Regions from separate parts of the Azospirillum fermentarium genome, predicted to be linked through region 1. Evidence: predicted binding sites of a transcription regulator. Region 1 holds the regulator's gene; each other region holds the start of a gene.
The links. Region 1 encodes PhoB, which activates phosphate uptake and scavenging genes when phosphate is short. Its sites were predicted from a motif close to TNTCATAAAACTGTCA; they were not measured.
Positions count from the first base shown of each region.

Region 1 (7,998 bases):
GGGCTGGACGTGGCGTCGGAATCGGCGCTGGGGGCGGGCGTGGTCATGGGCGTGATGATCATCCCCTTCGTCAGTTCGCTGTCGGACGACGTGATCAACGCGGTGCCGCAGTCGCTGCGCGACGGCTCCTACGGCCTGGGCGCCACCAAGTCGGAAACCATCCGTCAGGTGGTTCTGCCGGCGGCACTGCCCGGCATCGTCGCCGCCATCATGCTGGCGGTCAGCCGCGCCATCGGCGAGACCATGATCGTGGTGATGGCCGCCGGCCTGTCGGCCAACCTGACGGCCAACCCGCTGGAAGCGGTGACCACGGTCACCACCCAGATCGCCACGCTGCTGGTCGGCGACCAGGAATTCGACAGCCCGAAAACGCTGTCGGCCTTCGGTCTCGGCCTCGTCCTCTTCCTCGTCACCCTGTCCCTCAACATGATCGCCCTGAAGGTGGTCCAGAAGTACCGGGAGAAGTATGACTGACCTCGCACAGCAGGGTTCGCGGGACATGACCATGGCCCACCCCAAGTCGCGTTACCAGAGCGCCGAGTTTTCCGCCCGGTTGCGCGCCCGTTATGCCGCCGAACAGCGGTTCCGCGTCTACGGCATCGCCGCCGTGTCCATCGCCGCCATCATGCTGGTGGTTCTGCTGGCCTCCATCGTGTCCAAGGGCTACACCGCCTTCTGGCAGAACGAGATCCGGCTGACCGTGACGCTGGACGCCGCCGAGCTGGACCCCCAGGGCACCCGCGACCCCAAGGTGCTGGCCCAGGGCAACTACATGAAGCTGATCCGCGATGCGCTGGCGGCCCGCTTCCCCGAGGTGACCAGCCGTACCGACAAGCGGCAGCTTGGCGAGATCCTGTCCAACGGGGCGCCGTTCGTCCTGCAAAAGATGGTGATGGCCGATCCCGCGCTGATCGGCAAGTCGGTGCCGGTGTGGTTCCTGGCCTCCGACGACGTGGACCAGCTTGAAAAGGGCTACATCGACCGCAAGCTGCCCGAGGCCCAGCGCCGGGTGAACGATCTCCAGATCAAGGCGCTGGACGGGCTGCGCCAGGATGGTTCGCTGCGCGCCGGGTTCAACACCACCCTGTTCACCGCCGGCGACAGCCGCGAACCCGAACAGGCGGGCATCTGGGGCGCCATCGTCGGCTCGTTCCTGACGCTGGTGGTCACCATGGGGCTGTCGGTTCCCATCGGCATCGCCGCCGCGGTCTATATGGAAGAGTTCGCGCCCAAGAATCGCTGGACCGACCTGATCGAGGTGAACATCAACAACCTGGCCGCGGTGCCGTCGATCATCTACGGCCTGCTGGGTCTGGCGGTGTTCCTCAACTTCTTCGGCATGCCGCGCTCGGCCCCGGTGGTGGGCGGTGTGGTGCTGGCGCTGATGACGCTGCCGGTGATCATCATCGCGTCCCGCGTGGCGCTGAAGGCGGTGCCGCCGTCGATCCGCGAAGCGGCACTGGGTGTGGGCGCCTCGCCGTTGCAGGCGGTGATGCACCATGTGCTGCCGCTGGCGATGCCGGGCATCCTGACCGGCACCATCATCGGCATGGCCCGTGCGCTGGGCGAAACGGCGCCGCTGCTGATGATCGGCATGATCGCCTTCATCGTCGATATCCCCAACAGCTTCACCTCGTCCGCCACGGTTCTGCCGGTGCAGATCTTCATGTGGTCGGACAGCCCGGAACGCGCGTTCACCGAACGCACCTCGGCGGCCATCATGGTGCTGCTGGGCTTCCTCATCGTGATGAACGGCCTGGCCGTTTACCTGCGCAAGAAATTCGAGAGGCGGTGGTAATCCCATGAGCGTCCCGACCGAAACCCTCACCTCCGACCCCCGTACGGCAGCCATGACCCAAGCAGCCCTGTCCCAGACCGCCGCCCGTGCCGACGCCGCCGCCATCAAGATGCTGGCCCGTGACGTGAAGGTGTATTACGGCGCCAAGCAGGCGCTGAAGGGCATCAACCTCGACATCCTGGAAAACCGGGTGCTGGCGCTGATCGGCCCGTCGGGCTGCGGCAAGTCCACCTTCCTGCGCTGCCTGAACCGGATGAACGACACCATCGAGAACTGCCGGGTCGAGGGCACCCTGCAGCTCGACGGCGACGACATCTATGGCCGCAGCATCGACACGGTGCAGCTCCGCGCCCGTGTCGGCATGGTGTTCCAGAAGCCGAACCCGTTTCCGAAGTCGATCTACGACAACATCGCCTATGGCCCGCGCATCCACGGCATGGCCACCCACCGCGATGAAATGGACGAGGTGGTCCAGCGGTCGCTGGAGCGCGCCGGCCTGTGGAACGAGGTCAAGGACCGTCTGAAGGAGCCGGGCACCGGCTTGTCGGGCGGCCAGCAGCAGCGCCTGTGCATCGCGCGCGCCATCGCCGTCAGCCCCGAAGTGATCCTGATGGACGAGCCCTGCTCGGCGCTCGACCCCATCGCCACGGCGCACATCGAGGAACTGATCGACGAGTTGCGCGAGAACTTCACCATCGTCATCGTCACCCACAACATGCAGCAGGCGGCCCGCGTGTCCCAGAAGACCGCGTTCTTCCACCTGGGCGACATGGTGGAGTGCGACGACACCGAAGAGATCTTCACCAACCCGCGCGACGAACGCACGCAGGGTTACATCACCGGCCGCTACGGCTGATCCCGATCCCTTCCGATGATGCCCGCGGCGGGACGTCAGAAGCCCGCGCGGGTCCGGGAAGACAGGGCCGGGGAGGGGAGTACCGCTCATGAGTTCCGAGCACATCGTCCGCTCGTTCGCTCAGGAGCTTCAGCGTCTCGTCAATCTCATCACGCAGATGGGCGGGGTGGCGGAAGCCCAGGTGGCAGCGGCGGTGAAGGCCGTCATGCGCCGCGACGTATCGCTGGCGGCGCAGGTGATGCAGTCCGATCCGCGGCTGGACGAGTACGAACGAGAAATCGACGTGGAAGCCGTGCGGCTTCTGGCCCGGCGCCAGCCCATGGCCCAGGATCTGCGCGAGATCGTGTCGGCGCTCAGGGTCGCGGCGGATCTGGAGCGGATCGGCGATTACGCCGCCAACATCGCCAAGCGTTCGCTGGTGCTGGCGCAGTTGCCGGCGGTGCGTCCGGCCTCGGCCATCCCGCGGGTGGGGCGGCTGGTGGAGGAGATCCTGAAGGACGTGCTCGACGCCTATATCGAGCGCGACGTGGACAAGGCCATTTCGGTGTGGAAGCGGGACGAGGAACTGGACGACCTGCACACCAGCCTGTTCCGTGAGGTGCTGACGTACATGATGGAAGACCCGCGGACCATCACGCCGTGCACGCACCTGCTGTTCATGGCGAAGAATCTGGAACGCATCGGCGATCACGCCACCAACATCGCGGAAACCATTCACTATGTCGTGGTCGGACAGCCGCTGAAGATCGACCGGCCCAAGAGCGACTCCGCCAGCTTCGCGGTGGTGTCGCCGGCGGCCGGGTTCGATTTGATCACCGACCGGGACGAGCCGTAGCCCGCTTGTGAGGACTGCATGAATTCAGCGCTGAAGCCGCTGATCCTCGTCGTCGAGGATGAAGCCGACATCGTAACCCTGCTCAAGTACAATCTGGAGAAGGAGGGGTTCCGCGTCGCCACTGCCGGCGATGGGGAAGAGGCTCTGCTGGTCGCCAACGAGCAGACGCCGCATCTGATCCTGCTGGATTGGATGATGCCCCTGATGTCGGGGCTGGAGGTGTGCCGGCAGATGCGCCGCAACACCAAGACGCGCGACATTCCCATCATCATGCTGACCGCGCGGGGGGAAGAGGCGGACCGGGTGCGCGGCCTGAATTCCGGGGCCGACGATTACATCACCAAGCCGTTCTCGCCCACCGAACTGGTGGCCCGCGTGCGGGCGGTGCTGCGCCGCGCGTCCCCCGGCCTGGCGGAAGAGACGCTGCGCTTCGGCGACGTGCTGATGGACCTTGCCGCCCACCGGGTGCGCCGCAACGGGCGTGACGTCCACCTCGGCCCGACGGAATTCCGCCTGCTGCGTCATTTCATGCAGCATCCTGGCCGGGTGTTCTCCCGCGAACAGCTTCTGGACGTGGTGTGGGGCCACGACGTGTACGTTGAACCACGCACCGTGGACGTCCACATCCGCCGCCTGCGCAAGGCGCTGAACGACGATGCCGACGCCGACATCATCCGCACGGTTCGCTCCGCCGGCTACGCCCTGGACTATAAGACGGCCTGATTGACGGGTGGTCTGGAGGGCCTTCCGGCCCTCCAGGCGGGCGCGGGCGGCAGCCCGCTTTTCTAGAGGCGTGAGGCGGCGTCGCGCAGAATCGCCACCTTCACCGCGAACCGCCCGCTGTCGTCGCTGTCCTCGATCCACCCCGCCATCAGCCGCAGCGCATCGCGGACATCCCCGGCGAGAGTGCCGGCCTGAACCTCCCGCACCAGCGCATCGACGGCGCCTTCGTACGGCGCCCCGTCCATGGCGTCGGCGGCGACGGCTTCGAATCGGTTGGCGATGGAGAGGGCGGCGGGGGACAGGCGGCTCATATGAAGAACGAGGCTCCGGTGGGACTGGCGTCGGCGAGGAAGGTGACGACGCCGCTGCGGGTGACGGGCACGTCGCTGCGCAACTCCGCGCCCAGCGGCAGGCCCAGGGCCTTGATGCCCATCTCGCAGGCCATGACGGTGACGCCCAGCGCCACGCAGGCTTCCAGCAGTTCCTCGAAGGTGGCGATTCCCTGCTTGGCGAACCAGCGGTCGCGTTCGGCGGGGTTGCTGCCGTCGTCGGCGGCGTCCAGGTCGTGCCAGCCCAGCACGCCGGGTTCGCGTTCGTGGACCAGGGCACGCAGCGCGCGGCCGGTGAAGAACAGCGTGACGCGCCGGTTGGTGGCGGCGGCGGCGCTGGCCATCACCAGGGCGTAGTGAACCCGGTCGTAGCCGCCGGAAAACACCACGATGGACAGGCTGTCGGGGCCGTGCATGGGAAGAACCGTTCTCGTGTTGGTTAGGCCGCGTGGCCCGACAGGTCGCGGATCGTCGGGTGGGTGCCGCACAGGGGGCAGGCGGGGTCCGGCTTGACCGTGATGCGGTGGTACGAGGCGTTCAGCGCATCGACCATCAGCAGGCTGCCCGACAGGCTTTCGCCGATGCCCAGAATCTCCTTCAGCACCTCGGTGGCCTGGAGCGTGCCGACCAGCCCGGCCAGCGCGCCCAGCACCCCGCCTTCGGAGCACGAGGGCACCAGCCCCCGCGGCGGCGGTTCGCGGAAGATGCAGCGGTAGCAGGGATGGGGGGCGCCCAGAGACGCCTTGCCCAGATACGCCTTGAAGGTGGACACCTGCCCGTCAAAGCGCAGCATGGCCGCCGACACCAGCGTCTTGCCCGCGAAGAAGCAGGCGTCGTTCAGCAGGAAGCGGGTGGCGAAATTGTCGCTGCCGTCGGCCACGATGTCATAGCCGGCGATCAGCGCCGCGGCGTTGGCGGCGGTCAGGCGGGTGTGGTGCACCTGTACCGTGACGTCGGGGTTCAGGCCCGCGATCCGGGCGGCGGCGCTGTCCACCTTGGGTTGCCCCAGGGATGATTCGCCGTGGATGATCTGGCGCTGCAGGTTGGACAGGTCCACCACGTCGTCATCGACGACACCGATGGTGCCGACCCCGGCGGCGGCCAGATAGAGCAGCAGCGGCGACCCCAGCCCACCGGCCCCAACCACCAGCACGCGGGCGTTCAACAGCCGAGCCTGCCCGGTGCCGCCGACTTCGGGCAGGATGATGTGGCGGGAATAGCGGTGAAGCTGGTCGTCGGTGAAATCCATGATGCCGCAGCATAGCGCAAGAGCGCCCGGGCGACACAGGGAATCAGGCGTAGGCCAGCGTCAGCTTGTTGGGGTTCTTGGTGGTGGAGGCGCTTTGCGCCGCCCATTGCTTCAGCCGGGCGTCACGTTCGCGCAGGGTTTTGTCGATGGGGCGTTCCTGGGCGGCGGGGGCGGCCAGCCCCTCGACCTTGGGCACGAGCTGGAGCGAGAAGGGGGTTTCCTGCTCGATCTTGGAATCCTGGACGATGACGACGGAATATTGCCCCGGCTGCAGCTTGGCGCTGGGCTTCTTCAGGATGTCCTCGGTGGTGGTGGCCTTGCTCATGGTGTCGCCGGAGGCCACGACCTTGTTGTCCTTGTCCATCACCGCCCAGCGGGCGTTGGGCATGGACAGGTTGAAGGTGAAGGTGCCGCCCTGGACCACGTTCAGCCCGTGCTTCTGCACGCCGGAGTCGTTGCCTTCCAGCTTGCGGGCGGTGCCCTTGATCATGCCGCCGCCGGCGGTGATGACCGGGTTTTCGCGCGGCGTGATTTCCAGCGAATAGGCGCGGTCCTTGACGCCCTTGATCTTCTGTTCGACCTGGGCGGTGTAGGTGCCGGGGGCGAGCTTCGCCGAGGCCGAGGCGGCATCGACGGAGGAGGAGAACTCCGCCACGACCTTGTTGTTCTGGTCGGTGATCTTGACGGCGGTGTTGGTCTCGTTGACCTTGAAATTGAATTCGCCGTTCTTGGAGACGGTGAACTGTTGATAGTCCACCGGCATGCCGCGGGAGCTGAGCTGGCTGGTGGTGCCCTTCAGCTTGGTGTAGTTGACTGTCGAGATGTTGGACAGTGCGACCATGGGACGGCTCCCCCGGAAAGGGCGGCGGCGTGGACGGCAGCCACCGTTCCTAAATTACTAAAAGTTTATGGAACAGTCAACCGGCTTGCTCTCATGGGTTTCAATATACAGCGGAGCGCCGGGCGGAACAACCACCCGGCGTTGCAAAAGCCGCCGGTCAGCCGAGTGCGGCGTCCTTTTCCGCCATGATCCGCTCCATGGCGGCGCGGTCGGCTGCCGACAGGCGCACGCTGTCGCTCTTCAACTGGCCGCAGGCGGCCATGATGTCCTCGCCGCGGGGGGTGCGGACGGGGCTGGCGTAGCCGGCGTTGTTGACGATGTCGCCGAACACCTGGATGGCGCGGTCGGTGGAACGCTCATAGGGCGCACCGGGCCAGGGGTTGAAGGGGATCAGGTTGATCTTGGCCGGGATGCCTTCCAGCATGCGGACCAGGGCGCGGGCATCCGCCGGGCTGTCGTTCAGCCCCTTCAGCATCACGTATTCGAAGGTGATGCGGCGGGCGTTGTTCAGGCCGGGATAGGTGCGGCACGCCTCCAGCAGCACCGCCAGCGGATACTTGCGGTTGATGGGCATGATGATGTCGCGCAGCTCGTCGGTGACGGCGTGCAGGCTGATGGCGAGATTGACGTTCAGCTCCTCGCCGCAGCGCTTCATCATCGGCACCACGCCCGAGGTGGACAGCGTGATCCGCCGCTTGGAGATGGCGATTCCGTCGCCGTCCATGATGATCTTGATGGCCTTCGCCACCTCTTCGTAATTGAAGAGGGGTTCGCCCATGCCCATCATGACGATGTTGGAGATCATGCGCCCGTCAGGCGGCGCCGGCCATTCGTCCAGCATGTCGCGGGCCAGCATCACCTGTCCCAGGATTTCCGCGGCGGTCAGGTCGCGCACCAGCCGCTGGGTGCCGGTGTAGCAGAAACGGCAGGTCAGCGTGCATCCCACCTGGGACGAGACGCACAGCGTGCCGCGGTCGGTTTCGGGGATGTGGACGCTCTCCACCTCCTGGCCGTCGGGCATGCGCAGCAGCCATTTGCGGGTGCCGTCGCGCGATTGCAGGTCGCGCACCACGGTGGGGCGGACGACGGCGTAGCGTTCGGCCAGACGCTCGCGCACCGGCTTGGCCAGCGTGGTCATCACCGAGAAATCGGTGGCGCCGCGGTGGTAGATCCAGTGCCAGAGCTGGCGGGCCCGGAATTTTTCCAGGCCGATGGCCAGCATTTCGGCTTCCAGCTCGGCCCGCGAGAGGCCGACAAGGTTGATGCGTCCGTCGGCCACGGGGGCGGCCACGGGCGAGTCGGCGACAGACAGGGCCGATGCGGAGGTATGAGCGCTCATGGCGACGTTAGATAGGGCCGCCCGCCGT
Region 1 is NZ_JAOQNH010000001.1:1,351,405-1,359,402, forward strand. Features, by position in the region: gene pstC (phosphate ABC transporter permease subunit PstC) at 1-474, shown strand, start outside; gene pstA (phosphate ABC transporter permease PstA) at 467-1,798, shown strand; gene pstB (phosphate ABC transporter ATP-binding protein PstB) at 1,851-2,654, shown strand; gene phoU (phosphate signaling complex protein PhoU) at 2,743-3,489, shown strand; gene phoB (phosphate regulon transcriptional regulator PhoB) at 3,508-4,212, shown strand; gene M2352_RS06495 (hypothetical protein) at 4,275-4,523, opposite strand; gene M2352_RS06500 (DsrE family protein) at 4,520-4,957, opposite strand; gene moeB (molybdopterin-synthase adenylyltransferase MoeB) at 4,981-5,790, opposite strand; gene M2352_RS06510 (hypothetical protein) at 5,834-6,631, opposite strand; gene rlmN (23S rRNA (adenine(2503)-C(2))-methyltransferase RlmN) at 6,789-7,970, opposite strand.

Region 2 (7,998 bases), on a different contig from region 1:
CGGGATGGTGGGGGTGCTCCTTTTCTTCCTGCAGCCGGTTGAACAGGATGCGGCGGAAATCATCGTCCACCGGTTCCGCCGCGGGGGACGGTTCCTCCTCGGCGAAAGCCTCCAGATCCAGGATATCATCGTCGTCCCAGCCGGCCTTCCCTTTCGGAACGGGCGGCGGCGGGGGCGGGGGCGCGGGCGCCGCCTCGTCCCCGGCAAGCAGGGCCTTCAGCGCGGCCAAACGCTGATCCAGGGTCTCGTCGGAAGGCTCGGGATCGTCCGGCGGCGGCGGTGGAGCGGCAAACGCCGGGGCGGCGGCCTTCGCCGGCGCCTCCGGGACCGGGGCGGGCGGCGGCGGTTCCGGCGGCACGTCGTGATGGGTATCCGCCCGGCGGCGGCGCAGACGGCTGAGGAACGATCCCTTGCGCCGCGGCGGCTCGTCCGGCGGTTCCGGCGTCTGGACCGGGGGTGCGGCCACCACCGGAGGCGGGGCGGCGGCAGGCGGGGCAGACGGTGCGGGCGCCCGGTCCAACCCGGCCTCCACCCAGAACGGCGGGCGGAAATCGGGGGGAATCACGCTGGCGATATCGGCGGCGGAGATGGAACGGTCGGCATCGCGCTCCGCCTTCTCCACCATGGCTTTCAGGGCCGACAGATCCTGGTCGGTGGCCGGATCGGGTGCGCGGGGCGGCACCCCGAACGCCGGTTCGGACAGATCCAGCGCCTCATCCCCGTCGTCCTCGCCGCGGTCATCCCGGTGATAGCCGAAATCGGGGCGGGCGGGCGGCGGCACCGGGCGGTCGTCCTCGCCGTCCGGCCCTTCGTCCTTGGCCGCCGACTGGATCATGGAGCGCAGGGCGGCCAGGGTGTCGGTCAGGTGAGCGGGCCGCGGCGCGTCCGCCACCGGCTCGTCGCCCATGTCCGCCATCCGGGCGTCCGCCGGCCCCGCCGCCACATCGTCCATGGCCGGATCGGTCAGAGCGAAGGCATCGTCATCATCATCGTCATCGGCCACCGCGTCCGCCACCGGCGCCGTATCGCCCTGGGGGCCGGGCGGGGGGGCGTCGCGGAACAGGGCGGGCAGCCAATCCTCGTCATCGTCCACGGCGGCCGTGGGGGCCACCGCAGCGGCGGGCGGCGGCGGAACCGGGGGGGACGGCGGAGCCGGGCGCGGGTCGTCGTCACCCATCAGGCGGGAGATGCGCTGCAGCTCCTTCAGGAAATCGTCGGGTTCGTCCTCGTCCTGGGACGGGGCCGGCTCCATCGGGGCGAACGGCGGCTGCAGGGCGTGCGGTTCCCGCGACGGCGGGATCACCGGCGCCCCTTCGTCCCCGTGCCCGTCGCCGTCCTCATCCTCCAGCCCGGCGGTCAGGCCGCGCAGGGCGGCCATCATGCTGCCCAGCGGCGGGGATTCCGGGTCCGGCGGGGGCGGCGGCTCAGGGGCTTTCGGCGCAGGGCGGTGCGGGGTCCGGCGGTCCTCCCCGGCGTCTCCTGTGTCGTGGGCGGCGTCCACCAGCCCGCGCAGGGCGGCCAGGGTGGAATGAAAACGGTCCTCCACCTCCGCGGTGGCGGCCTTGTCCACCATGGTCTCCAGCACCGGCCCGTCGGGCGTGGGCAGGGGCCGGCTTTCCACATCGCGGGAGTTGCATTTGGAGCAGCGGAAATGCGGCGCCAGCGACAGCACCGGATAGCCCGGGCCGAACCGCCGTTCCAGATCCGCGCGCGGCAGCGTTCCTTCGTGGCCGCAGGCGCGGCAACGCATCATCACATCGACATCAATGTCGCGAAGGAACAGCATGCGGGACATGGCGCCAGTATAGCGAGCCGCCCGTCCTTGCCCAGCACTATCCGGTGCCCGCGGTTCGCCCCGGTGCCGCGCTCCGTCCATCCGCCGGATATCCGTCGTGCGCTCGCCCATGTCCTGTTAAGTAGGGGGCGGAAACGGCGGTGAAAAGAGGGGGACGGCCATGGATAGGCGGCGGGCGGTGGCGGTGCTGATGGCGCTGATGGCCGGCACCGGCGGGGCGGCGGCGCAATCGCTGCCCGACGATACCCTGTTCGATCCGGCGCAGGTGGTGGCCGGCATCACCCTGTCCCGCACCCGGTGCAGGGCGCTGGAGGAGCGGCACACCGCCGTCTGGGTGGCCGCCGCGGGAACCGCGGCCTGCCTGCGCTATTACGCCGCCGGGCTGGCGGTGGAGGGGGGCAACCCGGTGGCCGCCCTGTGGCTGCACGGCGACATCATGGGCCCCAACCCCAAGCAGGCGGACAAGCACCAGCGCGGCCTGGGGCCGGCGGCGATGATCGAGCAGGAACGGCGGCTGGCGGACCGTTACGGCGTCCCCTTCGTGTTCCTGGGCCGTCCCGGCAGCTACGGCAGCGCCGGGCGCCACTACACCGACCGTCACCGTCCGCGTGAAGCCGCCCTGATCGATGCCGCCATGGACACCCTGACCAAACGCTACCGCGTCGGCGCCTGGGCGATGGGCGGGCACAGCGGCGGCGGCACGCTGGCGGCGGAGATGCTGGCCCGCCGCACCGACATCCGCTGCGCCGTGATCTCGTCGGGGGCCGCCGCCTTCCGCGCCTATCTGGAAGCCCGTGGGCTGACCACGGCGCTGGCGAAACCGGCGGAGTGGTTCGACCCGGCCGCCTCGCTGGATGCCGTGCCCGCCGATTCCCGCCGCCGGGTGATCGTGATGGGCGACCCGCGGGATTCCAACGTGCCCTTCACCACCCAGACCCTGTACGCCGAGGGGCTGCGCGCCCGCGGCCACGACGTCACCCTGATACCGCTGGAACGGGCCGCCGACCCCCGCCATCACGGTCTGGTGGATTGGGCGGAGGCCGCCACCGGCCTGTGCGCCCACGGGGAATCCCCCGCCGCCATCGCCGCGGCATTGGCGGCCATGCCCGACCCGCCGCCGCGGATCAGCAATTGATACCGGCACGCCAATGAATTGGCGTGCCGTATTGCGTTCAAACGCCACGCAGGCTTTTCCGCGCCATGTGGCGCGCCGCCGCAGTCGCGGCGGCCGGCGAACACGTTCGCCGGTATCTGCCCCCTCAGCCCTGAAGATAGGCCAGCAGCGGCTCCCAGTCGGCGCGGTGTTCGGCGGCGCGCTTGCCGCCCAGATCGAACAGGGTCAGCCCGGTGGCCGCCGCGTCGGGGTAGATCTGGCTGTCGCGCAGGCGGGTCACCACCATGTGCCCCACCCCGCCCAGGAAGGCGTCGAGCCGTTCCGCCGATTTGGTCCGCGCCTTCAGCCGGTTGCCCACCACCGCCACCGGCTTCTTGTTGCGGGCGATGGGCTTCAGCTCCTCCAGCTTTTTCAGAAAGCGCTGGGTCGCCTGCTCGTCGAAGGCACCGGGCAGCACCGGCAGCACCACCATGTCGGCCAGCCGCACAAGGTCTTCGATCTGCCTGGTCTTCAGCGCCGCGGGCGCGTCGATGACCAGCCAGTGGGTGCTCTTGGGTGCCCCGTCGATGTCCTTGGTCCAGTCCAGCCCCACCAGCGGGGCGGCGGTGGCCGGGCGGCGGTCCAGCCAGCCCAGGGACGATTTCTGCCGGTCCACGTCGGCCAGTACCGTGGTGTGGCCGGCCTTGGCAAAGGCGGCGGCAAGGTGCGTGGCGATGGTGGTCTTGCCGCACCCGCCCTTGATGTTGGCGACCAGAACGGATTTCATGGGGGACGAGCCTACGCCAGCCGGGCGGCTTTTGACCAGAAGGGTTTTGCTGCGTCAAAACGCTCCCACGCGTCGCACAACTGCGGTTCCAGCGCCACCGTGCCGCGGGCCAGCCAGCCGATGACCACGCCCGCGGCCCGCGCCTCGCCCACCGACGGAGCGGTGCCGTCGGCGTGCAGTGCGTGCAGCAGCCGGGTGGCCGTCGCCACGTCGTTCAGATGGCCCAGCAGATCCTGGAAATGCCCCAGAAGCTCGATGTAGCGGCGCACCGGCTTGTCGTCGTAGAGGCCGCGGAAGAAATCGGCGGTGTAGCGCAGTTTCTTCATGGCGATGCGCAACTGGTGGCGGTCGGCGATGGACAGATCCTCGAACCCCTCCCCGCGCTTGCGCACCTTGCGGTAACGCTTGGCCAGCAGGCTGTCGGCCAGATGGCCGATGGGTTCCAGCAGGCGGATGGACTCCTCGCTGACCGGCTGCGCCCGCCAGCCGCGGGAATCGAGCCATTCCGCCACCTGGAGCGTGAACAGGCCGTAGCGCGCCGACGACAGCGCCGTCCGCACCTCCCCATACGCCTGGGCGCGGCCCTTTTCCACCGCCGCTTCCAGGGTTTCCAGATCCTGCGGGATCTCGCCGCCGTGCTCGCCGGACCCGGCGAACCCCTCCTTCACCGGGGCCAGAAGCTCGGTCAGGAACACGTCCCAGTCGCGGGCGGGGCCGAAGGTCGCGGCCAGCCACTTCACCTCCCCCTCCAGCCACGTGATCTGATCGGGGGGCAGGAAGGGTTTGAACACCACCAGGGCGGAGCGCAGGCGACGCAGCGCCACGCGGGCCTGATGCACCCCTTCGGGGTCGTTGCCGGCCAGCGCGCAAGCCTCGTTGGCGCCAAGCTGTTCCAGGCAGTTGCGCACCACGCGGCACAGCGCCCCCTCCACCGTGCAGGCGGGGTCGATTTCGACGCGGGCGGCCTTCACCGCCCCGCCCAGCGTGCCGTCGGCCAGGGCATAGCCGCGGGCGGCCTTGGTCCGCCGTTCCACCCGCACCGGGGCCACGGCGGCCAGTTCGCGGGCCAGGGTGAACAGGGCGCGCGGGTCGCCGTGCTTCAGCTCCAGTTCGATTTCCGCCACCGGGTGGGTCTGGCCCGTGGGTGCCCGCACCTCCCCCTCGTCGAACGCCACCTCGATGGACGTGTCGCCGTGGGTGATGATGCGCAGACTGCGGTGGATGTGGGTTTCGAACACCGGAGCCAGCACCGTCAGGTCGATGCCGTCCAGATGGGCCAGCGCCGTCTCGTCGGTGATGAGCGTCAGGTCGGGGGCCGGTCCCGGCACCACCCATTCCCATTCCCCGCGCGACAGGCCGGCGCCGTCGCTGTCGGGGGCGGATTTCAGGGTCTGGACGAAGCGGTCATCCTCCCGCCGCACGCGGAAGCTCAGCAGGCGCGCCGACAGGTCGCGGTCGGGGGTGTCGTAATAGGTGGCTTCCAGCGTGCGGGAGGTGGCCCGTCCCTTCCCCCGCCCGCTGACCGCGGGCGCGGTGCGCAACGTCTCCAGATCCTGAGGCCGCACGGCCAGCTTGAGTTCGGTTTCGCGGTTGCTGCTGTCGGCGTCGGCCATGATCCGGTCTGCACCCCCATTCGCTGCCGGCGGGTCCGGCATACCTCATGTGGTGAACCGTACATCGGGCGCAATATCCCGCCTAGCGCACAAAGATGGAGTTTTTGTTACACATTGATGACGCAGGCGCAGGGCTGCGAAGGGGAAGGCTTGACCCCACCCCCGCCCCTGCCCCAATAAGCCCCCGCAAAAGGTGACGGAGGACGCGGGCAATGTACCGTTCCAAACTGTTTTTCCGCCTGTTCTCCATGCTGACGCTGGTGGTGGCGCTGTTCTCGTCGGCCATCTATTTGTTCTCCGTCCCGCTGATCAAGGAGGCGGCGTACGAGATCGAACTGAACGCCAGCCGCACCATCCTGGACAACGTGTTCGAGCTGGCCAGCAAGATTCACGTCAACCTGGAAACCCACCGCAAGCTGGCGCTGGACTGGCACAAGCGGCAGCTCCGCAACATCCTGGATCTCGTCACCTCCTACATCGACTACATCGAATCCCGCGCCGAACGGGGGGAGATCACGCCGGAAGAGGCGCGGCGGATGATCTTCGAGGGTCTGCGCACCTTCAAATACGGCAACAGCGATTACATCTGGGTCACCGATTACAATTCGGTCCTGCTGTCCCACCCCGACCCGGCGTTCCAGGGCCGCGATGTGTCTGAGATCCTCGACCACAACGGCCAGCGGCTGCTGGCCCGCATCGTGGACATCGCCCGGAGCCAGGGGGACGGCTGGTACACCTACCCCTGGTCCAACCCGCGGCGCGGCGAGGGCAACGGGGAAAAGGTGTCGTATTTCAAGAATTTCCCCAAGCTGGGCGTGGTGATCGGCACCGGCGTCTATCTGGACGACATCGACGAGGAGGTGACGCGGCGCAAGGAGGAGGCGATCCGCGACCTGCGTCAGGCGCTGCGCAACATCCGCATCGCCAAGACCGGCTATGTCTATATCTTCGACTCCTCCAACCGGATGCTGATCCACCCCAACGCCAACATCGAGGAACGGGACTTCGCCGCCCTGAAGAATCCCGCCACCGGGCGCCCGATCAACGAGGAATTGAAGGAATCCATCGGCACCGACAAGCCGGTGTTCTACATGTGGGACAAACCCAGCGACCCCAACAACTACGCCTATGAAAAGATCTCGTGGGTGCGGCACTTCGACGGCTTCGACTGGTACATCGCCTCCTCGGTCTATGTGGAGGAGCTGCGGCGCAGTTCCGAGACGCTGGCCAACCGCATCCTGTTCATCGCCGTGGCGGTGATGGTGCTGGCGGTCAGCCTGGGGTACTGGGCGGCGCGGCGGCTGGTGGATCCGCTGAACCGGCTGGCCGACACCGCCCGGCGGGTGCGCGGCGGCGATCTGGAGGCCCAGAGCGGCGTGGTGCGCGACGACGAGATCGGCACGCTGGCCACCACCTTCGACGACATGATCCGGCGGCTGCGCGACAACATCGCCTCGCTCGACAGCCGGGTGCGGGCGCGCACGGCGGACCTGGAAGACTCCAACCGCCGGCTGCAGGACGCGGTGCAGGCACAGATGCGCGCCCAGGGCGAACTGGCGGAGATCGAGGGGCGCCAGCGGCTGATCCTGGACGCCATTCCGGCCAGCGTGGCCTATCTCGACCGCGAACGGCGGCTGCGCTTCGTCAACCGGCAATGGGCGACCCTCACCGGCCAGCCCAAGACCGCGCAGTTGGGCCGCCGCCTTGCCTCCGTTCTCGGCACCGCCGTCTATTGCCCCATCGCCGAGCAGGTGGAGGCCGCCTACCGCGGTGCGGACATCAGCTTCGAGCACCTGTTCCAGCCCGGCCCCGGCGAATCGGTGGTGGCCAAGGTTACCCTGATCCCCGAGCACGGGCCGGGGGGGCGGACCATCGGCCTGTTCGTCCTGGCCATCGACCGCACGGCGGAAAAGGAGACCGAACGGCAGTTGATGGAGGTGCAGCGGCTGAAGGCGGTGGGGCAGTTGGCCGGCGGGCTGGCCCACGACTTCAACAACCTTTTGTCGGTGATCCTGGGCAACCTGTCGGCGGCGCAGGAAAAGTTTGCGGGCGTGGAGGGGCTGGACACCTATCTCGAACCCGCGGCCCGCGCCGGGCGGCGGGGCGCCGACATCACCAGCCGCCTGCTGGCCTTCGCCCGCCGGCAGCCGCTGCGCCCCATCGCGGTGGAGGTGTGTGCGGTGATCCGTGACATGGCGGTGCTGCTGAACCGCTCGTTCCCGGCGTCCATTTCGATCATCGTGCCGCCCGAGGATCAGCGCTGCTGGATCCTGGCCGACCCCAACCAGCTGGAAAACGCGCTCATCAATCTGGCGTTCAACGCCCGCGACGCCATGGCCCGCGGCGGCATCCTGCGCATCGACGTCACCCCCCGCGACGTGACGGCCCCGCTCGCCTATGACGAGGCGGTGGCCCCCGGCGCATACGCCGAGGTGCGGGTGGAGGACACCGGCAGCGGTTTCGCCGCCGACGCCCTGCCCCGCGCGTTCGAGCCGTTCTTCACCACCAAGGACCACGGGTCGGGGCTGGGTCTGTCCATGGTCTACGGCTTCGTCAAGCAGTCGGGCGGTTACATCCGCCTGGACAGCGAGCCGGGGGCGGGATCGCGGGTGCTGCTGCTGCTGCCGCGCACCGAACAGCCCGCCGATCATGCCCTGGCCCTGCCCCGCCCGTCCCCCGGCGCGGCGATCCAGCCCGGCGAACTGGCCCT
Region 2 is NZ_JAOQNH010000003.1:525,533-533,530, reverse strand. Features, by position in the region: gene M2352_RS22640 (hypothetical protein) at 1-1,786, opposite strand, end outside; gene M2352_RS22635 (alpha/beta hydrolase family protein) at 1,956-2,930, shown strand; gene M2352_RS22630 (ParA family protein) at 3,055-3,675, opposite strand; gene M2352_RS22625 (CYTH and CHAD domain-containing protein) at 3,687-5,288, opposite strand; gene M2352_RS22620 (cache domain-containing protein) at 5,501-7,998, shown strand, end outside.
Region 2: the regulator PhoB is predicted to act here: its motif matches at 5,396-5,411, upstream of M2352_RS22625 (CYTH and CHAD domain-containing protein).

Region 3 (7,998 bases), 1.3 Mb from region 1:
GGCCGAGGATCTTGGCCCCCGATCCCACCAGCACCCCGTCGCGCAGGGTGGGGTGGCGCTTGCCCTTGTTCCACGAGGTGCCGCCCAGGGTGACGCCGTGGTACAGCGTCACGTCGTTGCCCACCTCCGCCGTCTCGCCGATCACCACGCCGGCCCCGTGGTCGATGAAGAAACGCCGCCCGATGCGGGCACCGGGGTGGATGTCGATGTTGGTCACCGCGCGGGACAGGTACGACAGGAACCGCGCCGGCCAGCGGTAGCCGCGTTTCCACAGCGTGTGGGACAGGCGGTGGGCGATCAGGGCGTGGATGCCGGGGTAGCAGGTCATCACCTCCCACACCGTGCGGGCGGCGGGGTCGCGGTCGAAGACGCACAGCACGTCTTCCTTGATCAGCCGGATCAGACCGGGGGCGGCGTCGGAAGCGGCGGCCATGGCGGTTCTCCCGTGGGGACCGGACTTATTCGGAAGGGGCGAGAACGGCGTCGGCGTGGAAGCTCATCAGCTCCTGCGGGGTCGGCGGGCGCTTGGCGCGGGTGGCGAGCGCGCGGACCCGCGGCAGGATGGCCTGGGCCGCGGCGTCGTCCACGCTCATGCCGATCTGGGCATAGGCCATCTTGACCGCCGAGGTGCCGGAATGCTTGCCCAGCACGATGCGGTGTTCGCGCCCCACCTCCGCCGGGTCGAAGCCCTGATAGGTCTGGCGGTCGCGCAGCAGCCCGTCCACGTGGATGCCGGCCTCGTGGGTGAAGACCGCATCGCCGACGATGGATTTGTTCACCGCCACCGGGCGGTTGGACGCCGCCTCCACCAGATGGGAGATGGCCGACAGCGCGCGGGTGTCCACGCCGGTCGGGCGGCCGTACAGCACCTTCATCGCCATCACCACCTCTTCCATCGGCGCGTTGCCGGCGCGTTCGCCCAGGCCGTTGACGGTGGTGTTGACGTGGGTGGCCCCGCCCTGGATGGCGGCCAGGGAATTGGCGGTCGCCAGACCCAGATCGTCGTGGGCGTGCATTTCGATTTCGATGTCGGTTTCCCGGCGGATGCGCTCGATGCAGGCACGGGTCTGGAACGGGTCCAGCACCCCCAGCGTGTCGGCGAAGCGGAACCGCCGTGCCCCCGCTCCTTGCGCCACCGTCACCGCGGCCAGGATGAAATCCATGTCGGCGCGGGAGGAGTCCTCGCCGCCCAGGCTGACCTCGTACCCCAGATCGCAGGCCTGCTTGATCTTGCGCTCGATCTCGCCCAGCGCCCAGTCGCGGGTGCGGCGCAGCTTGCGCCCGATCTGGATGTCGGACACCGGCATGGACAGGTTGAGGAAGCCCACGCCGCACGCCTGTGCCGCCTGCAGGTCGGTGTCGTGCATGCGGCACCACACCATCATCTTGGCCCGCAGGCCCAGCGAGGCCACGGCGCGGATGCCCTCGCGCTCGTCCTCGCCCATGGCCGGGATGCCGATTTCCAGTTCGGGCACCCCGGCGGCGTCCAGTGCGCGGGCGATGGCGATCTTCTCGTCCAGGGTGAAGGCCACGCCCGCCGTCTGCTCCCCGTCGCGCAACGTGGTGTCGTTGATGGTGGCAAAGGGCCGTTCGATCAGCATGGTCGTCACCTTTTCCCCTGGAATCGACAGGTCGGCGTTACGGACGGGGGGCGGGCCGCACCGGTCAGGAATAGACCGGTGCGAAGCCCTTGGCGTCGGCCCCGCTCTTGGACCAATAGGGCGAGAGGGCGCGCAGCCGCTCGATGATGCCCGGCACCACGGCGATCACGTGGTCGATCTCCTCTTCCGTGGTGTCGCGGGACAGGGAGAAGCGGGTGGCACCGTGGGCGGCGGTGTAGGGCACGCCCATGGCCCGCATCACGTGGCTGGGCTCCAGCGAGCCCGACGTGCAGGCCGATCCCGACGACGCGGCGATGCCGTTTTCGTTCAGCAGCAGCAGGATGGCCTCGCCCTCGATGTACTCGAACGCGATGTTGGCGGTGTTGGGCAGCCGCAGGTCGGGGTTGCCGGTGACGAAGCAGTTGGGCACCGCCGCCAGGATGGCCCGCTCCAGCTTGTCGCGCAGCGCCCGCACGCGGGTGTTCTCATCCGCCATGTGCTGGAGCGCCAGTTCGGCGGCCTTGCCCAGCCCGACGATGCCCGGTGCGTTTTCCGTGCCGGCCCGGCGCGACCGTTCCTGGTGCCCGCCGCGCAGCATGGGGCGGAAGCGGGTGCCGCGCTTGACGTACAAGGCCCCCACGCCCTTGGGCGCGTGCAGCTTGTGGCCCGACAGCGACAGCATGTCGATGGACGAGTCGGCCAGCCGCATGGGGATCTTGCCCACCGCCTGCACCGCGTCGGTGTGGAACAGCGCGCCCACCGCCTTGGCCATCTTCGCCAGTTCCTCGATGGGGAACAGGGTGCCGGTCTCGTTGTTGGCCCACATGAACGACACGATGGCGACGTCGGGCGACAAAGCCGCCTTGTACGCGTCGATGTCGAGATTGCCGCGGCTGTCCACCGGGATGCGGTGGACGGTGATGCCGCGCTTGTTTTCCAGGTAATCGCACAGCGACAGCACGGCGGGGTGTTCGACCACGCTGGTGATGATGGTGCGCTTCTTCGGGTACGCCTCCAGCGCCGACAGGATGGCGGTGTTGTCGCTTTCCGTGCCGCTGGCGGTGAAGACGATTTCGGTGTCGTGGGCCGCCCCCAGCAGGGCCTGGACCTGCTGGCGGGCCTTTTCGATCAGCCCGCCGACAGCACCACCGAAGGCGTGCATGGACGATGCGTTGCCGAAATGCTGGGTGAACAGCGGCAGCATCGCTTCCACCACCGCGTCATCGACGCGGGTGGTGGCGTTGTTGTCGAGATAGACGCCCGTCATGGATCACACCTTCGCCAGCAGGGAGGCGGGCTTTACCCGCACGAATTCGCCGAGCTTCTCGACCAGCTTCATCTGCACGCCCATCATGGTGCTGGCCGACTGGGAACAGCCGGTGCAGGCACCGGACAGGCGGACGTAGATGTCCTTGCCGTCGATATCCACCAGCTCCACATCGCCGCCGTCGCGCTGAAGCTGCGGGCGGATCTCTTCGATGGCCATCATGATGGCCTGCATCCGCTGGACGTTGGTCATCTTCGGCGCCGCGGCCACCGGGGCGTCGGCCTTGGGGGCCGGCGTCGGGGCGGGCTTGATGTCGGCGACGGGCAGCAGCGGCGACTTTTCCGGCGGCTTGGCCGCCTGCTTGGCCAGCACCGCCTCCAGCACCTCTTCGATCTTCTCGTGGCAGGTTTGGCACGAGCCGCCGGCCTTGGTGTAGTTGGTCACCTCCTCCAGCGTGGTCAGGTTGTTGACGGTCACCGCGCGCTCGATCATGGCGGCGTCGATGCCGAAGCACTTGCAGACCAGCTCGCCCTCTTCGTGGTCATCGACCCACTCTTCGCCCTTGAAGTTGGCGATGGCGGCGCGCAGCGCTTCGGCACCCATGACCGAACAGTGCATCTTTTCCGGCGGCAGCCCGCCCAGATACTCGGCGATGTCGCGGTTGGTGATGACCAGCGCCTCGTCCACCGTCTTGCCGATGATCATTTCGGTCAGCGCCGAGGAGGACGCGATGGCCGAACCGCAGCCGAAGGTCTGGAAGCGGGCATCCTCGATCACGTTGGTGTCGGGGTTGACCTTCATCATCAGCTTCAGCGCGTCGCCGCAGGTGATGGAGCCGACTTCGCCCACCGCGTTGGCCGTTTCCAGCGCGCCCGCGTTCTTGGGGTTGAAGAAGTGTTCCTTGACCTTGTCGGTGTAGTTCCACATGGGGGGACTCTGCCTCTCTCGTATCCGGCGCGCGAGGGGGCCGGTGTCGGAATGATCGGGGAACCGGCCTCGGGGGGAGGGCGGCTCAGCAGGCTTCGCCGTAGCTGTGTTCGTGACCGTGGGAGCCGCAGGAGGACGCCCCGGCGGACGAGCAGCTTTCGCCCGCCGAGAACGACTTGCCGCAGCCGCAGGTGCTGGCCGCGTTGGGGTTGTCGAAGCGGAAGCCCGAGCCTTCCAGGCTTTCCACGTAATCGACCACCACGCCGTCGAGATAGGGTTGGCTGGCCGGATCGACGAAGACCGTCACGCCGCCGAATTCCAGCACCTGATCGCCGTCGCCGGGGTCGCGTTCCAGACCCATCTGGTACTTGTGGCCGGCGCAGCCGCCATCGGTCACCGCGATGCGCAGGCCGCGGGCCTCACCGCCCGAACGGGCCAGAACACCTTCCAGCGTGGTCACCGCCGCTTGCGTCAGTGTCACCATCTCCGCCGTCTCCTTGCCGCCTGCCCGCCGGGAACCCCCGGTGCGGGTGTGTCCATGTTGCTGGCAGGGAGAAAAGCAAGAAGAGTGCCAAATTCTAAGGCGTTGTTTTTAAACGATTGTCAGGTTTTTCACGTTTGCACGGAACGCCAACTTTGTCGGATGTCGGACGCGGTGCCGGGGGGCGGCGGGCCGCCCCCATTGTCGGATTTGCGACAGAACGGGGGGCGCCCGCCGTGCCGGTGCATGGGAAGGCTGCGCCGATCGTTGGCGAAACGAACGACTTTTGCCACAAAAGACCACATTCCGCAAATGGGTAAGTGGTGTTTCCGGCGTTTTTCGACTCGGGATGGGGGGAGGGGCGGGCGGCCCGCCGGATCACACGCCCTTCAGCAGGCAGATGTATTCCACCAGCTTGCGTTCGTAGAAGGGCTGGGGTTTCTGGTAGCGGGCGACGAGGCCGGATTTCTCGTCCAGCTTCACCACCTGCCCGCGGCAGGCGATGTCGAACGCCTCTTCCCCCAGCGCGAAGGCCAGGCGGAAATCGAACTGCTGCTTGGCGATCAGGTCGCCGTCGTAGGGACGGATGCGGAAGGAACCGAGGGCGAATTCTTCCGCCTGGTATTCGTTGCGGTCGATGATGATGCGCACGGGGGGAACGCTTTGGGCACGGCGGCGGGTGCTGCCGCTGGGTGAATCACCCTTCTTTCCGCCGCTCAGCTTTGCCAACCATGACATTGCACATATCCCATCGATCCCTGAGCATCCCATGGCGGGTGCGCCATGCCGTGGGAAGCTTCGTTCGGACAGAATTCATATATAAAGTTGAATAAGGGTTAATGTCCCTTTGTCAGCCCCGGCCGCTCCGGCCACGCGGCGTGCCAGTTCAGCCTCGCGGCCCCCGTTTCGGGCGGAAATGACGCATGTTGCCCGCTCATGGCTCCCATCCTGTGCTTATCCGTTCCAGACATCTCCCAAGACTTGGAAAAACGAGATAGTCTTTCTTCATCAGCAATCCAGAATGAAAAAGAAAACTTAAAATACATGGGCTGACAACACGAAGATAAATTGTGCAACAGCGTAAAAACACGGTGCGTTGCACACACGAGATCGGGAAGAGGAGCGCTGGACATGATGCACCGCAATGTGGGGGAAATGGTCACCGAAAAGACCGTCGTTCATCTGGATCCGGCGGACAGCGTGCGCAACGCGGCCAAACACATGCGGGACGCCCATGTGGCCTCGGTGGTGGTGACCGGGCGGAACGCCGATCATCTGGAGGGGATCTTTACCGAACGCGATCTGACCGACCGTGTGGTCGCCGCGGGGCTGGACCCCGATACCACGCCGCTGTCGGCGGTGATGACCCGGTGCCCGGTGACGGTGGACCGCAACACCACCATGCGCGAGGCGCTGCGCAGCATGTTCGAAAACCGTCTGCGCCATCTGCCGGTCATCGAGGGCGGCAAGGTGGTGGGCGTCCTGTCCATGCGTGATTTCGTGGGCGAAGAGCTGGCGGCCATGGAACGGGAACAGGAGTTGGTGGAAAGCCTGACCGAAGTGATATGATTTCGTGAAAAAGAACCGCTAATAACCACAAGACCTCCGAAAGGGGCGAAAGGGGGAGTGAACCGCCACTCCCCCTTTCCTTGTGCATATCTCTGTCACTCACGGTGTATGGGTGGGTTCATCCACCGTTCAGCTTGGCCGGCATAGGGTTGACCCCATGCCGCCTGCCATCGGCTGTGCTGTTTTGAAAAAGTGGTTCCGTTTTTCAGAAACCTGTGCCGCTTTTTGAAACACGCGCGTTGCAATCCGGGCGCACGGCTTTCGGGACCGGGGGGCGGCTATCGGCGCCGCCGGTCCGTCTGGCTTTTCGAGACCGGAAGATACGATCATGCAAAACATCCGGCTTTCCCTTTGGGGTTTCCTTGCCCTGCTGTCGGTCTTGTGGGTTGCCGCCGATCCCGCGGTTTTCCAGGCGTCAACCTTCTTTGCCGTGCGCGGTGCCATGGTGCAGTACAGCGGTGTCCTGGCCATGGGCTGCATGAGCGTGGCGATGATCCTGGCCCTGCGCCCCCGTTTTCCCGAACGGTGGATGGGCGGGCTGGACAAGATGTACCGCCTGCACAAATGGCTGGGCATCGGCGGGCTTTCGCTTGGCATCGTTCACTGGCTGTGGGCCAAGGGGCCGAAATGGGCCGTCGGCTGGGGGTTGCTGGAACGGCCCCACCGCGGCCCGCGCCCGGTGCCGGACGGCACCGTCGAACAAACCCTGGCCGCGCTCCGCGGCACGGCGGAGGGGGTGGGCGAATGGGCCTTCTACGCCGCCGTGGTGCTGATCGTGATGGCGTTGGTGACGCGCGTTCCCTACCGCCTGTTCGTCAAGACCCACCGGCTGCTGGCCGCCGTCTATCTGGTTCTGGTGTTCCACACGGTGGTGCTGGTCAATGCCGGCACCTGGGCGACGCCGTTCGGCGTGCTGCTGGCCGTTCTGCTGGCCGGCGGCACCGGGGCGGCGGTCATCGTGCTGCTGGGCCGGGTCGCCGCCGGGCGCCGGGTGGAGGGCCGCATCGCCGCCCTGACCTATTACCCCGGCGTCCGGGTGATGGAAGCCCGCATCGACATCCCCCGCGGCTGGCCCGGGCACACGGCGGGGCAGTTCGCTTTCGCCATGTCCAACGCCGGCGAGGGCGCGCATCCCTACACCATCGCGTCGGCGTGGAACCCGGGCGACCCCCAGGTGACCTTCATCGTCAAGGAACTGGGCGACCACACCCGCCGCCTGCGCGACACGCTGACGGTGGGGCAGACGGTGACGGTCGAAGGGCCGTACGGCTGCTTTACCTTCGATGACGACTGCCCGCACCAGATCTGGGTCGGCGGCGGCATCGGCATTACCCCGTTCATCGCCCGGATGCAGCATCTGGCGGCATCCCCCCGCCGGCCCCAGACGGTGGATCTGTTCCACACCACCACCGATTACGACGCCGAGGCCATCGCCCGGCTGACCGCCGATGCCGAGGCGGCGGGCATCCGGCTCCACGTGCTGGTCGATTCCCGCGACGGGCGTCTGACCGGGGACCGCATCCGCGCCGCCGTGCCCCGGTGGCGCGACGCCAGCCTGTGGTTCTGCGGCCCGTCGGGGTTCGGGCAGGCGTTGCGCCGCGATTTCGCCGCCCACGGGATGCCGGTGGGCACGCGGTTTCACCAGGAACTGTTCGCCATGCGCTGAGGCGTCCGCGCCTCAGCGGTAGGGGGCCGGGTACGGCCCCCGGCGGTCCGCCGTGTCCGCCGGCACGATCTCGGTGCCGATGGGCCACAGGGCCAGCCCGGCCAGCTTCAGATGCGCCCAGGCGAAGGGCAGGCCGACGATGGTGACCGCCCACGCGGCGGCGGTGAGCAGGTGCCCCAGCGCCAACCACCAGCCGGCCAGCAGGAACCACACCAGATTGCCCAGCGTGCCGAGCGGCCCGGTGCCCAGATCCTCCCGCCCGCGGAAACGGTCGCGGCGCACCGCCTGCTGCCCGAACGGCAGGAGGGTGTAGAAGGCGATGGTGAAGGCCGCCCGCGCCCACGGGATGCCGATGATGGTGACGATCATGATGATCCCCGCCGCCACCCAGCCCAGGGCCATCCAGAAGCCCCCGAATACGATCCAGGCGATGTTGAGCAGCAGGCTGAGCGGCGACATGGCGCGTTCCCTCGTGGTGAAAAACCGG
Region 3 is NZ_JAOQNH010000001.1:51,013-59,010, reverse strand. Features, by position in the region: gene cysE (serine O-acetyltransferase) at 1-433, opposite strand, end outside; gene nifV (homocitrate synthase) at 459-1,601, opposite strand; gene nifS (cysteine desulfurase NifS) at 1,666-2,868, opposite strand; gene nifU (Fe-S cluster assembly protein NifU) at 2,872-3,795, opposite strand; gene M2352_RS00265 (HesB/IscA family protein) at 3,881-4,279, opposite strand; gene M2352_RS00260 (hypothetical protein) at 4,655-5,014, opposite strand; gene M2352_RS00255 (CBS domain-containing protein) at 5,408-5,845, shown strand; gene M2352_RS00250 (ferredoxin reductase family protein) at 6,174-7,511, shown strand; gene M2352_RS00245 (YccF domain-containing protein) at 7,524-7,970, opposite strand.
Region 3: the regulator PhoB is predicted to act here: its motif matches at 4,479-4,494, upstream of M2352_RS00265 (HesB/IscA family protein).

Region 4 (7,998 bases), on a different contig from region 1:
CCAGATCGATGCCGAGCTGCAGATAGCCGGCGCGGATGCCGTGGCGCTCCTGCAGGTACATGGCCAGGATGTTGATGCCGCCCAGTCCGGTGCGGTGACGGAACAGGATCAGCAGGCCGGTGCCGCACAGCCCCCCGCCCAGCACGGTGGCGTACACCGGGTCCAGGTGGGTGAAGCCGATCCAGTGACCGGTCAGCTTCGACAGCACCGACACCATGGTCACCGCGGCAAAGGTGCGCAGCGTGAACGCCCGCCCCATCCGCCGCCACGCCAGCACGTAGAACGGCAGGTTGATGAGAAAGAACACCGTGCCGAAGCTGGCCCCGGTGACGTAGCTGACCAGCAGCGCCATGCCCGCCGCACTGCCGAACAGCAGCGAGGCGTGGGTGTAGAACACCACCCCCAGCGCCACGAACAGCGTGCCGTGGATCATGGCCCAGGCGTCTTCGTACAGCCGGTGGCGTTCGGTCTTGGGGGTGGTGTCGGTCATGGCGGCGGCGGTCATCGCGGGGTGGGTTCCCAGAACACGGGCGCTGTGCGCAGCGCCTTCACCGCCGCGGGCAGGGCGGCGTGGCGGCGCTTGTCCTCCTGCGCCAGCCGGTGCCGCGCCGCGTCGCGGGCATGCCGGGCCGGGCGGGTGTTGAGCCGGTCATAGGTCAGCCGCTCCCGCGTCACATCGGCGTCGTGCAGCGCGTCCAGCACCGCCATGGCCTGATCCAGCGGGCCGGCATAGGCGCGCACGGCATCGGGGGAGAACAGGCCGCGGAAGAAATCGACCGCCGTGCGCATCCGGCGCAGGCGGCGGCGCAGCTTTTCCCGGCTGCCGGCGTCGGCGGGATCAAGGGCTTTGGCGGCTTTCAGGCTGCGGGCGTGCAGCCGGCCCAGCCACGCCGGGGCGGTGCCGGTCATGAGGGCGTCCAGCGGCGTTCGGCGGTCGGCCGCGGCGCCGGCGTGCCACTGCCCCCCCTCCAGCCACGCGGCCAGGGTCAGGACGAGGCGGGTGGTCTGCGGCCCGTCCAGGGCGGCGGCGGCTTCTTCCACCGCCGGCTGCCGCAGGGCGTGGACCGCGTGGGTCAGGGCGGCCAGCCCTTCGGGCGGGCGGGCCAGGGCGGCCAGCGGGGTGACGGCGGCTCCCTCCACCACGTCCCAGGCGCGGGCGGGCTGCAGGCGCTTGGCCAGCCGGCGGAGATCCCTGGTCACCGGCTCCGGCGGGTTGACCCAGGCGCCGAACAGGTCCAGCGCCAGACGGAGCCGGCGCAGCGCCACGCGGATCTGGTGCAGACCCTCGGCATCGCCGCCGGCCACCGCGCACGCCTCGTTCGCCAGCCACAGCCGGAGCCCGTGGCGCACGATGTGGCGGAACGCCTCGGCCACCGTGGTCAGGGGCGACAGGGCCAGCGGTTCGGGCAGGGCCGGGGCGGGGCGGCGCCCGGTGACCAGGGCATAGCCCATCTCCGCCTTGCTGACGGTGGCGAGGCGCACCGGCACCACGGCGTTCAACGCCAAGGCCAGATCGAACAGCCGGCCCACGCCGCCGGCCTGCAGCTCCAACTCCACCTCGCTGATGGGGGTGCGGCGGTTCCCGGCGATGGCCGCACCATGATCCACCGCCAGTTCCACCAGCGACACGGGATCGGGGCGAAGCTGGCGGGTGGTGCGGGTCACGTCGGTTTCGAACACCGGCGCCAGGGCGGCGCGCAGGTCCGCCGGCACCAGCCCGCCCGCCCCGTCGGCGTCCATCACCGCGAAGTCGGGTGCGGCGGTCCCGTTGGCGCCCAGGGGCAGAGGCCAGTCCCATTCCCGCCGCACCGCCACCGCCGCCGAGTCGCCCGCCGTGCCGCCGGGCAGGGTCTTCAGCGACTGTCCGGCCCGTCCCTCTTCGATGCGGATGCGCAGGGCCACGCCACGGGCCATCAGGTCCAGGGCCGGGGTGTCGTAATAAAGCGTGCGCTGGCGCCGGGTGAGCGGTGGCCCGGCGTCCAGCCCCGGAACCAGCGACGGCAGGGCGGCGATGCGCGGCAGATCCGCCGGATCGGCCAGCAGCTTCAGTTCGATCTCCCGCTCCGGGCTGCGGGCCGCGGGTTTCGGCGGTTCGGTGGGCACCGGCGTCATCTCCGCTCCGGGTATGCGTTGGGTGGGAGGGGCCTGCCTGGATACCGCAGTTGCGTCCGTCACGCCAGCGTGCGCGGGATCACGAACTCCTCCAGCCGGCCGGAACCCGGCACCAGATCGGCCCACCGTGCCGCCGCGATGTGGATGGAGGCGCAGGCGGCGGTGGGGAATTTCACCGCCAGCGACCGCAGCGCCGCCTCGTCCCCTTCCGCCGCCAGGGCGACGGCCAGATCGTGCAGGTCGGGGTTGTGCCCCACCAGCAGCACGGTGTCCACGCCGTCGGGCACCGCCAGCAGCCGGGCCAGGAGCGCGCCCGCCCCGGCAAGGTACAGGCCGCGCTCCCGCTCCACCGCCACCGTGGCGGCGTCGCGCCCCGGCAGCAGGGCGTCGAGCACGATGTCCAGCGTGTCCACCGCCCGCCGTGCGGTTGAGCACAGCACCAGATCCGGCCGGACTCCCCGCACGCGCAGGTGCCGGCCCACGCGGGCCGCCGCCTTGATCCCCCGCGGGGCCAGGGGCCGGTCGTGATCGTCGAGCGCGGCATCGTCCCACGAGGATTTGCCGTGGCGCATCAGGTGCAGTGTCTTCATTCGGCCGTTCCGCGGAAAATAAGGGGTCGAAGGGTGGATTCAGGCGGAAAAGTCGCAGCCCCGTTTCACGCTGTCGCTCTTGAAACGGGGCCGATACAGGCGATTATAGGAACCGTCTCAAAACTGTAACGGAGTTGGGTTAGTCTCCCGCTCCGTTTACCGCAATCCATCCCATTTCGCAGCAACGATGAGGCTCCAGTGACCGACGTTCAGGACAGCGAAGCCCTTACGATCGAAACGGCCGCCCCGGAGCGCTTCATCAACCGCGAACTGTCGTGGTTGGCCTTCAACCAGCGGGTTCTGGAAGAAGCCTCCAACCCCGACCATCCGTTGCTGGAGCGGCTGCGTTTCCTGTCCATCTCGGCCAGCAACCTGGACGAGTTCTACATGGTCCGCGTCGCGGGCCTGAAGGGACAGGTGCGCCAGGGCATCAAGACCCCCAGCGCGGAGAACCTGACGCCGGCCCAGCAGCTTTCGGCGGTGAACCAGCGTATCATCGAGCTGATGAGCGACCAGCAGGCGGCGTGGCGCCGCGTGCGCAAGGAATTGGCCGCGAACGGCATCACCGTGGTGAACCCCGACGAACTGACCGACGGCGAGCGCGACTGGCTGGAGGCGCGGTTCCTCGACGACATCTTTCCCATCCTGACCCCCATCGCGGTGGACCCGGCGCACCCGTTCCCCTTCATCCCCAACCTGGGTTTTTCGCTGGCGCTGCAGCTCCACGATCCCAACCGGGGCACGCATCTGGACGCGCTGTTGCCGCTGCCGGCCCAGCTCGACCGTTTCATCCGGCTGCCGGGTGGCGACACCCGCTTCATCCAGTTGGAAAAGACGGTGCTGATGTTCATCGACCGCGTGTTCCCCACACCGTTCCAGGTGAAGGGCCACGGGGTGTTCCGCATCCTGCGCGACAGCGAAATCGAAATCGAGGAAGAGGCCGAGGATCTGGTCCGCACCTTCGAAACCGCGCTGAAGCGCCGCCGCCGCGGCAGCGTCATCCGGTTGGAGGTGGATACCGGCATGGCCCCCGACCTGCGCGAATTCCTGCGCGGCGAGCTGGGGGTGTCGTCGGACGAGCTGTTCGTGCTGGACGGGCTGATCGGGCTGAACGACACCAAGCAGCTCATCGTCGATGAACGGCCCGATCTGGTGTTCCGCCCGTTCAACGCCCGTTTCCCCGAACGCATCCGCGATTTCGGCGGCGACTGCTTCGCGGCGATCCGGCACAAGGAGATCCTGGTCCACCACCCCTATGAAAGCTTCGAGGTGGTGGTGCAGTTCATCCGTCAGGCCGCCCGCGACCCGCAGGTGGTGGCGATCAAGCAGACGCTCTACCGCACGTCCAAGGATTCGCCCATCGTCGCCGCCCTGATCGAAGCGGCGGAGGCCGGCAAGTCGGTGACGGCGCTGGTGGAGCTGAAGGCCCGCTTCGACGAGGAGGCCAACATCCGCTGGGCCCGCGATCTGGAACGGGCCGGCGCCCAGGTGGTCTATGGCTTCGTGGACCTGAAGACCCACGCCAAGGTGTCGCTGGTGGTGCGGCGCGAGAACAAGGCGCTGCGCAGCTACGTGCATTTCGGCACCGGCAACTATCACCCGATCACCGCCAAGATCTACACCGACCTGTCCTATTTCACCTGCGACCCCGCGCTGTGCCATGACGCGGCGGTGATGTTCAATTTCATGACCGGCTACGCCACACCCAAGGTGCTGGAGAAGCTGGCCATCGCCCCCATCTCCCTGCGCAAGCGGCTGATGGAGCTGATCGACGCCGAAATCGCCCACGCGGAGGCCGGGCGCCCGGCCAACATCTGGGTGAAGCTGAATTCGCTGGTGGACCCGGAGATCATCGACAAGCTCTATGCCGCCTCGCAGAAGGGGGTGAAGATCGAGCTGATCATCCGCGGCATCTGCTGCCTGCGCCCCGGCATCAAGGGGCTGTCGGAGAACATCACCGTGCGCTCCATCGTCGGACGCTTCCTGGAGCACGGGCGGGTGATCTGCTTCGGCAACGGGGCAGCACTGCCCAACCCGGACGCCAAGATCTTCATCTCGTCCGCCGACTGGATGCCGCGCAACCTGGACCGCCGCATCGAAACGCTGGTGCCCATCGAAAACCCGACGGTGCACGAGCAGGTGCTGGACCAGATCATGAGCGCCAACCTGAAGGACCAGGCCAGCACCTGGATCCTCGGTCCCGACGGGGTGTACCGCCGCATCCGTGCGCGGGGTGACGCCTTCAGCGCACACAACTATTTCATGACCAACCCCAGCCTGTCGGGCCGGGGGTCGGCGCTGACCGCCAAGCGCACGCCGCCGCGCCTGCGTATGAAGGCGGTGACACCGTAAGCAATTGCGTGTAGGTGAACACTCGTTAGGTTTGAAGGTAATGATCACGGTGTCCGCATGACCGCCCCCACCGCACCCCGCCCCGCCGCCGGCCTCAGCGAGCGGGTCGCGGTGATCGATATCGGCTCCAACTCCATCCGTCTGGTGGTGTACGACGGGCTGAAGCGCGCCCCCATCCCGATCTTCAACGAGAAGGTGCTGTGCGGGCTGGGCCGGGGGGTGGAAAAGAGCGGGCGGCTGAACGCCGACGGGGTGGCGCAGGCGCTGGTCAACCTCCAGCGCTTCCGCCATCTGGCCGAGGGGATGCGGGTGGGCCGGCTGGACGTGCTGGCCACCGCCGCCGTGCGCGATGCCGCCGACGGTGCCGCCTTCGTCGCCGCGGTCAAGGAAAAGGCCGGTCTCACCATCTCCGTCGTCAGCGGAGAGGGGGAGGCGCGGCTGTCGGCCCAGGGCGTGCTGTCGGGCACGCCGGGGGCCGATGGTCTGGTGGGCGATCTGGGCGGCGGCAGCCTGGAACTGGTCACGCTGGACCGCGGGGTCATGGGGCCGCAGGTGACGCTGCCGCTGGGGCCGCTGCGGCTGATGGAGGCGGGAGAGGGGCGCAACGCCATCGTCCGCACCATCGACCAGCATCTGGAATCCCTGCCCTGGCTGGCCTCGGCCAAGGGGCGCCCGTTCCACCCGGTGGGGGGAAGCTGGCGGGCGCTGGCCAAGCTGCACATGGAACAGGCCGGCCATCCGCTGCACATCATCCACCACTATACCGTGCCCGGCGACGTGGCGCGGGAGTTCGCCGGCATGGTGGCGCGGCGCGACCGGGCGGCGCTGGAAAAGATGGCGGTCGGGTCCAAGCGCCGCATCGACACGCTGCCCTATGCCGCCCTGGTGTTCGAGCGGCTGGTGAAGCTGGTGCAGCCGTCGCAGGTGGTGTTCTCCGCCTTCGGCCTGCGCGAAGGGCACCTGTACGGGCTTTTGCCGCCGGAAGAGCAGCGGCGCGACCCGCTGCTGGCGGCGGGCGACGACTGGTCCAACCGCTTCGGGCGGTTCGGCGACGCCGCATTGCTGGTCAACTGGACCGGCGGCCTGTTCGCGGGCGAGGATGAACAGGCGTTGCGCCTGCGCCACGCCGCGTGCCTGTTGAGCGACCTGGGGTGGGCGGAGCACCCGGATTACCGGGCGGAACACGCCTTCCTGCGGGTTCTGCGCTTCCCCTTCCCCGGCATCGACCACGCCGGGCGGGTGTTCCTGGCACTGAGCGGCTACACCCGCTATGCCGGGTCGCTGGAGGGGGTGGGGCACGAATCCCTGCGCCGGCTGCTGACCGAGGCCCAGAGCCTGCGGGCGGTGGTGTTGGGCCTGGCCCTGCGTCTGGCCCACACGCTGAGCGGCGGGGCCACCGCCCAGCTTCAGCGCACCTCCCTGCGCCTGACCGAAGAGGTGCTGGAACTGACCTTGCCCGGCGATGCGGCGGAACTGAACGGCGACGTGGTGCAGCGCCGGCTGGACGGGCTGGCCCGCGTCCTGAACCGGAAGGCCCGCATCACCGTCCAGGCCGACCCGGCGTAAGACGGGTCACACGGCGGGGGCCGTTTCCTTGCGCGCCGCTTCCTTGCTCTTGCGCAGGCTGCTGAGCTTCACCGCATCGGGGGGCAGGGTGGCGGCGTAACCGTCGGTGCGCGTCCACGCGCCGTCGTGCACCACCGGCTTGGACGGCAGGCTGCGGCGGCGGCCCTCGTTGGCCTGCCAGATCCGTTCGCCGCTCTTCCAGCGGGGCCGGGGCACGTATTCCAGCAGGTTCCACAGGAACGACATGGAATCGTGGATCGGGCCGTCGGCGTCGGGCTTCACATAAGCCGGGTTCTTGCCCCGGCCCAGGATCTCCTCGGTCTTGTCCGGGTCGAGGAGCAGGCCGGCGGCCTTGGCCTCCTCCAGCATCCATTCCAGCGCCACCTTCGACAGGCCGCTTTCGGCTTCCGGGTGGCCGCCGCCCACGTCGCAATGGGTGCCGGGGAACCACACCTGCACCAGATCCTTCGGCCCGCTGGGTTCTTTGGCCGCCGGTTTCCACAGGTTGGTGCGGAAGAAGGCGCGCCGCTCGTCGATGGCCACCGCGTGGCGGGCGATGGCGATGTCCGGGTTGTTGGCGGTGTAGGGCAGGCTGACCGGGCTGGTGAACCATCCGACCGAACTCACCGTGTCCCACACGCCGACGAAATGGGGCTTGCAGGGGCGGGCGCAGGTGGCCTTGAAATCGCCGGCGAGCTTGAAATAGCCCTTGATCCGGGGATCAGGCGGCTCCTGGGGTTTGGAGCGCCGTTCCAGCCGGGTGATGGCCCACATCATGCGGACGATGTAGGGCACCAGCGGGCCATTGCCCGGCGGCACCAGACCATAGAGCTTCAGCAGCGATGCGACCGCCCGCACCGTATAGGCCCCGCGGCTGAACCCGAACAGGAACAGCTTGTCACCCTCTTCGTACGTGTCGGCGATGAAGCTGTAGATGTCGCGGATGTCGCGGTCGAGACCGTAGCCGAACGCCAGCCCGGCGGCGCGGGTGAGGACGCCGCCGATGCGGGTCACCGTGCCCGGTGCCGCCATGGTGCCGACGCCGGGGTGGTAATGCACCGTCTGGACGCGGGGATCCTTGTTCAGGGCAAAGACCATCTTCGCCACGTTGGTCCGCTTGGTGGCGAATTCGTTGGATGTGCCGTCGCAGCAGACGACGATGTTCTTGGCCATGGCCGGATGCCCCTTCAGGGACCAAATGCATACAACGAAATGCACATGGTGATGAAACGAAAACCTGAATCCTGAAGGGGATTCCATACCAGATAACAACGGGGGTCAAACCCTAACGCCCACCCGTTTTTCTTGGCCAGACCCGCCGTTATTGGGGAAAGGCGGGCGGGAACACGGTCAGGCAGGGAATCCACCCGTCGGGGGC
Region 4 is NZ_JAOQNH010000003.1:354,600-362,597, forward strand. Features, by position in the region: gene M2352_RS21850 (YitT family protein) at 1-505, opposite strand, end outside; gene M2352_RS21855 (CYTH and CHAD domain-containing protein) at 502-2,112, opposite strand; gene M2352_RS21860 (SixA phosphatase family protein) at 2,172-2,702, opposite strand; gene M2352_RS21865 (RNA degradosome polyphosphate kinase) at 2,901-5,054, shown strand; gene M2352_RS21870 (Ppx/GppA family phosphatase) at 5,112-6,620, shown strand; gene M2352_RS21875 (DUF2235 domain-containing protein) at 6,627-7,793, opposite strand; gene M2352_RS21880 (DUF6925 family protein) at 7,942-7,998, opposite strand, start outside.
Region 4: the regulator PhoB is predicted to act here: its motif matches at 2,816-2,831, upstream of M2352_RS21865 (RNA degradosome polyphosphate kinase).